Regions from separate parts of the Micromonospora sp. WMMD736 genome, predicted to be linked through region 2. Evidence: riboswitches for the same ligand, from Rfam matches in the RefSeq annotation. Region 2 holds a riboswitch; the other holds the start of a gene.

Region 1 (3,203 bases), 670 kb from region 2:
AGGTGCGCCGGTCCTGGCCGAAGGTGGGTTCGTCGCAGATCAGCACGCGGGGCGCGGTGGCCAGGGCCGTCGCCACGCTGAGGCGTCGCGCCTCCCCACCGGAGAGGGTGTACGGGTTGGCCGCCGCGAGCCGGGTCAGTCGTAACCGTTCGAGCAGCGTGGCCACCGTCTCCGTGACGGCCGCATCGGGTTGACCCGTGCGGCGTGGGCCGAGCGCCAGCTCGTCGAAGACGGTGCCGGTGACGAACTGGTGCTCCGGGTCCTGGAAGACCGACCCGATCCGGCGGGCCAGCACGGGCGCGCGCCAGCGGTGCGGGGGAGTGCGCTGGTGGGTGCCGGCCAACTCGGCCGAGGCGGTGACCCGGCCGGTGCCCGGTTTGAGCAGTCCGCCGAGCAGCAGCGCCAGGGTGGACTTGCCGGCCCCGTTCGGTCCGCGGACGGCGAGGGCCTCTCCGGCGCGTACCGTCAGATCGGTGGGGCCCAGCCGGGACGGCAGGCCGAGCCGGTCGGCGGTGAGCAACACGTCGCCGGCGGCGGTGGTGGCCCGGCGCGGCGCGATGGGGTGACCGGGCACCCAGACGCCCTCGGCGGCGAGGGCGTCGCCGTGCAGGGCGAAGACCGCGTCGGGTGGTCCGTCGGCGCGGACGCCGCCGCCGGGCGCCAGGACGACCACCCGGTCCACCAGCGGCAACGCCTCGGCGACCCGGTGTTCGACGAGGATCAGGGTGGTGTCGGCGTCCAGTGCGCCCGCCACCGCGCCCCGGACCAGGGCGGCTCCGTCCGGGTCGAGGTTGGCGGTGGGCTCGTCGAGCAGCAGCAGGCCGGGCCGCAGCGCCAGCGCGCCGGCCAGGGCGAGGCGTTGCTGTTCGCCGCCGGAGAGGGCGGCCGTGTTGCGTTCCCTGGGGTACGGGAAGCCGACCCGCCGCAGCGCCTCGTCGACGCGCGACCAGATCTCGTCCGTGGGTACGCCCCGGTTCTCCAAGCCGAACGCGACGTCGTCTCCGGTGCGCGCCATGACCAACTGGGTCTGCGGGTCCTGGAAGACGATGCCGACCCGTTCCCGGGCCTTGTGGGCGTCGAGCCCGTCGATCTCGACGGTGCCCTCCTGCTCACCGGAGTCCTCCGGCAGCAGCCCGGCGAGCGCGGCGAGCAGCGTGCTCTTGCCGGCCCCCGAGGGCCCGAGCAGCAGTACCCGCTCCCCGTCCGCCACCCGCAGATCCACCCCGCGCAGCGCCCACGCCCGCCGCCCGGCGTGCCGCCACCCAAACCCTCGCAGCAGTACCCCCACCGCCCCTCCTCCCGGGTCGCCGTCGTCGTTGATCAAGAGGTTCGCGTCAGATCTCCGCCTCGCGGTGACGCCAACCTCTTGATCAACGAGGTAAGGGCAGGTTCTAGACCAGGGCGCGGGTTCGGCCGGACGGGAGGCGGTCCAGGGCGCCGGTGTTGGCCAGGGCGCGGGTGAGGGCCCAGCCGCCGACGCCCGCGATGACCGTGGCGCTGACGATGGTGAGCAGCGCGTACGGGATGCGGTAGTTGACCAGCTCGGTCTCGCTGTTCCAGACGAAGAAGTCGAACAGGGCCGCGCTGAGGCCGGTCAGCGCGCCGGCCAGCACGGCGGTCGGCAGGCGGTACGACCGGTACCGGAAGGCGGCGAACGCCAGCTCGGCCCCGATGCCCTGCACGATGCCCTGCGGGATGACCGTGCCGGCCCACTGGCTGCCCAGCAGCGCGGAGACGACCGCGGCCACGGTCTCGCAGTAGAGTGCCGCGCCCGGCTTGCGGATGACCAGCCCGCCGACCACGGCCGGCATCAGCCACACGCCGTAGATCAGCGTCTGCGCGGGCGGGAAGAAGACGAACGCGCCCTCGGTGGCGCTCCACACCAGGCCCCAGGCCCAGAAGATGACGCCGAAGGCGACCGCGATCACCGAGGCGACCACGATGTCGATCGTGCGCCAACGGTTGGTGGTGTTGTTCATGCTGTGCTCCCAGTTCAGTGGAACGAACCAGGAGAAGACGCACGCCGCGCGTCCGGTGGCACCGGACCCACGGCGCGGCTGGAGGTCGACCGAACTCCCTGCGCTGGCATTACCCAGATCAGGTTCGAGGGTCTGCGGGCGTGCCCGCACTCTCAGCGCTGTGCGCTCCCCTGTCGGATGTGAAGTTGTCTCGCTGACGCTAGCACCGACCAGGGGTAACAGCCCAGCAGGGCGTCGCGCCGGCCCGCGCATCCGGGGCCGGCGCGGCGGCGGCTGGGTAGGCTCACGATCATGCAGGTCGACGCGCGGGGTCTGACGTTCGAGGTACGCACCGGCGGCCCGTCCGACGGCGCCCCCGTGCTGCTGCTGCACGGGTTTCCGCAGCACAGCGGCGAGTGGGACGAGGTGGTGCCGCCGCTGCACGCCGCCGGCCTGCGCACGTACGCGCTGGACCAGCGGGGCTACTCGCCGGGCGCGCGCCCCGCCGAGGTGGCGGCGTACCGCATCCCCGAGCTGGTCGCCGACGCGGTCGCGGTGCTCGACGCGCTCGGTCTCGACGCCGTGCACCTCGTCGGCCACGACTGGGGCGCGGTCGTGGCCTGGGCGGTGGCCGCCGCGCACCCGCAGCGGGTCCGGACGCTGACCGCGGTGTCGGTGCCGCACCCGGCGGCCATGGCACACGCGCTCGCCACCGACGGCCAACAGAAGGCCCGCTCGTCGTACATCGCGCTGTTCCGCAAGCCGGGCAAGGCCGAGAAGGTGCTGTTGGCGTGGCACGCGACGGCGCTGCGCAAGCTGCTGGGCGGAGTGGGCGACGCCGCCCGGGTGAACCGCTACGCCGACCCGATGCGCGAGCCGGGCGCGCTCACCGCCGCCCTGAACTGGTATCGGGCCATGTCCCGCGCCGACCTGGCCGCCGTCGGCCCGGTCGCCGTACCGACCAGTTACGTGTGGAGCGACCGGGACGTCGCGATCGGCCGGACCGCCGCCGAGGCGTGCGCCGCCCACGTCACCGGCGACTACCTCTTCGTACCCCTGACCGGGGTGAGCCACTGGATCCCGGACGCCGCGCCCGCCGCGCTGGCCGAGGCGGTCCTGGCCCGGGCCGCCGGGACGGCCTGAGCCGTGCCGGGCGCCACCGGTGGACCGGGCACCCGCCGGTCGATCGCCGCGCAACTCCGCCTGCTGGGCGTACGCCCCGGATCGACGGTGCTGGTGCACGCC
Region 2 (3,203 bases):
GGGTCGAGCCGGATGCCGATCAGGCCGTCCTCGTTGCCGGTGAAGACGTCCAGGTCGACGGCGGTGACGGTGTTGCCGGTGTCCGGCTTGATGATCTGCACCCGACCGTCGCGCTCGATGTAGAAGACCCGCCCGTCGGGGGCGATGTCCAGCTCCATCGGGTTGCTGGTGTTGCTGTCCAGCGTGACCTTCTCGAAGTTGGAGGTCTTCGACGCGCCGCAGTCGGCGTCGACCACGCCGGCCGCCGTCTGGATGCCGCCGAGCAGGTGCTTGAGGAACTCGGGCTCGGCGTACGACTCACGGGTGTGCCCGCCGCCGGTGTACCAGGAGCGGCCACCGTCGAAGTCCTGGCACCACGCCGTCGGGTGGTCGGCGCCCATCGCGCCGGCGCCCGGGGTGTAGCTCTTCTCGTCCAGGCTGGCCAGCACGTGCACGTCCGGCCGCGGGTTGGTCTGGAAGTTGTACCACTCGTCGAACCGGGACCAGCGGTCCGGCAGTTCGGCGGTGGACGGGTGGGCGTGGTCCTCCACCTTGACCGTGGCCTGCTGGTTCTGCGGGTGGTTGGCGAAGTACGCGCCGACCAGGTCGCCGTACCAGGCCCAGCTGTACTCGGTGTCCGAGGCGGCGTGGATGCCGACGTAACCGCCGCCGGCCTTCACGTACCGCTCGAAGGCCGCCTGCTGGTCGGCGTTGAGCACGTCGCCGGTGGTGGAGAGCCAGATCACGGCCTTGTACTTGGCGAGGTTGGTGTCGCTGAACGCGGCACCGTCCTCTGTGGTGTCCACCGTGAAGCCGTTCGCCGCGCCGAGTTGCTGGATGGCGGCGATGCCGGTGGGGATGGAGTCGTGGCGGAAGCCGGCGGTCTTCGAGAAGACCAGGACGGAGTAGGGGTCGGCCGCTGCGGCCTTCGGTGCCTTCGGCACCGACTGGGTGAGCGGAGCCGCGACAGGCACGTCTCGCGCGGGGATCTGCGCTCCGGTCGGAGCTGCCTGCGCCGGGGACCCGAGAAGGGCCGTCGACGTCAGTGCTAGGGACAACAGGGTAGCGGTGAGTGGTACACGGGCACGACGAGAACGGGACACGCCGCCTCCAATGTCGCGGTGGACAGGGCTCGCGGGGCCGGCTCGCCGAAGACCGTCCCAGATGGAGCCGGTGGGGACGCCGTGCCAGGGCGTCCACGCCGGCATTTTGTCGACTCGCTGAACAAATTAGTTCTGCTGCATCGATGTCCGGCAAGATGCCGGCGGGTAACGGTTCTGCAACGGCGGGCGACATTCCGAACAGGACCGGAGAAAGTACCCCGATCGATGCGTGCCGTAGGGCCGATGGCCCGCCCTTGGCAGCGAGGGTCGAACTGTCGTACGGTGACAGGCAAGTAACCCACGGGAGCCCGGTGTACCGGGCTGAGAGGGGGGCTGACAGCCCCCGACCGTCGAACCTGATCCGGGTAATGCCGGCGCAGGGAGGAGCGTTGCCGTGCCGTCCCTTGGACGACTGCATCTGATCACCGACACCCGACCCGGGCGCGACCCCCTCACCGTGGTCCGGGCCGCCCTCGCGGCGGCCCGCGCCGACCTCGTCGTGCAGGTCCGGGTCGAGGACTCCGCCACCGACCGCGAGGCGTACGACCTGGCTGAGCGGGTGCTGGCGCTGTGCGCGCCGTACGGGGCGACGTGCCTGGTCAACGACCGGCTGCACGTGGCGCTGGCGGTCGGCGCCGCCGGTGGACACGTCGGCGCCGACGACCTGCCGGTCGCCGCGGCCCGGCACGTGCTCGGCCCCACCGGCGTGCTGGGCGCCACCGCCCGCGAGCCGCGATCCGCGGTCGCGGCCGTCGTCGCCGGGGCCACCTACCTCGGCGTCGGCCCGTGCCACGCCACCAGCACCAAGGCCGGTCTGCCCGACCCCATCGGGTCCGTCGGGGTACGCGACGTCGTCGACGCCGTCGACGTGCCGGTCATCGCGATCGGGGGAGTGACCGCCGACCGGGTGCCGGCGCTGCGCGCCGCCGGGGCGTACGGGGTGGCCGTGGTCGGGGCGGTCTCCTCGGCCGCCGACCCCGGGCGGGCGACCACCGAGCTGCTGCGGGCGCTGGTGTGACCCGCGCCGACGTGGCGGTGGTGGGCGCGGGCCCGGTCGGGCTGGCGGTCGCGTGGCGCTGTGCCACCCGTGGGCTGCGCGTCGAGGTGCACGACCCGACGCCCGGCTCCGGGGCGTCGGCCGTCGCCGCCGGGATGCTCTCCCCGGTCGCCGAGGCGTACTTCGGGGAACGGCGACTGACCGAGCTGCTGGTCGCCTCCGCCGCGCGGTGGCCCGGGTTCGCCGCCGAGCTGACCGAGGCCAGCGGCACGCCGATCGGCTACCGGACCGAGGGCACCCTGATGGTCGGACTGACCGGCGACGACCTGGCCGAGGCACGCCGGCTGTGGGCGTACCAACAGGGTCTGGACCTGCCGGTGACGCCGCTGCGCCCCAGCGAGCTGCGCGACCGCGAACCGGCGCTCGCCCCCCGGGTGCGCGGCGGCGCGCTCGCGCCCACCGACCATCAGGTCGACCCCCGGCTGTTGGTGCCGGCGCTGGCCACGGCCGCGCAGCGGGCCGGCGCGACGCTCGTGCCGCGGCCGGTCCGTCGGCTGTCCGACGTGGACGCCGGGGTCACCGTGGTCGCGGCCGGTTGCGGCGCCGCCGCCCTCACCGGCCTGCCCGTGCGGCCGGTGAAGGGCCAGATCCTCCGGCTGCGCGCGCCCGGCGGCGTCGCGCCGGGCTTCCGGCACGTGATCCGGGGGTACGCCGACGGCGAGCACGTCTACCTGGTGCCCCGCGCCGACGGCGAGGTGGTGCTCGGCGCGACCGTCGAGGAGCGGTCGGACACCACCGTCACCGCCGGCGCGGTGCAACGACTGCTGCGCGCCGGGATCGACCTGCTGCCCGAACTGACCGAGTACGACCTGGTGGAGGCCGTCGCCGGCCTGCGGCCCGGTACCCCGGACAACGCCCCGATCCTCGGGCCGCTGCCCGGCCGGCCGGACGTGCTGGCCGCCACCGGGCACCACCGGCACGGCATCGTCCTCACCCCGGTCACCGCCGAGGCGATCGCCGACCTGGTGCTCACCGGGACGCCCGACCCGCTGCTCACCGGCTTCGACGCCGCCCGGTTCGCCGGCCCGAGCAGCAGTTTCGAGGAGGAGTGATGGAGCTGACGG

Evidence for each region. A riboswitch is a leader RNA that binds a small molecule or an ion and turns the genes downstream of it on or off. The one in region 2 is predicted to bind thiamine pyrophosphate.
Region 1: another riboswitch for thiamine pyrophosphate. It lies ahead of ACN269_RS12775 (ECF transporter S component); the one in region 2 lies ahead of thiE (thiamine phosphate synthase).

What each region holds. Positions count from the first base shown of each region.
Region 1 covers NZ_JBMHMI010000001.1:2,961,455-2,964,657, reverse strand. Annotated here, with positions in the region: gene ACN269_RS12780 (ABC transporter ATP-binding protein) at 1-1,288, opposite strand, end outside; gene ACN269_RS12775 (ECF transporter S component) at 1,392-1,979, opposite strand; TPP riboswitch at 2,057-2,161, opposite strand; gene ACN269_RS12770 (alpha/beta fold hydrolase) at 2,271-3,101, shown strand; gene ACN269_RS12765 (aminoglycoside N(3)-acetyltransferase) at 3,105-3,203, shown strand, end outside.
Region 2 covers NZ_JBMHMI010000001.1:3,635,161-3,638,363, reverse strand. Annotated here, with positions in the region: gene ACN269_RS16030 (ThuA domain-containing protein) at 1-1,082, opposite strand, end outside; TPP riboswitch at 1,373-1,482, shown strand; gene thiE (thiamine phosphate synthase) at 1,477-2,100, shown strand; gene thiO (glycine oxidase ThiO) at 2,097-3,191, shown strand; gene thiS (sulfur carrier protein ThiS) at 3,191-3,203, shown strand, end outside.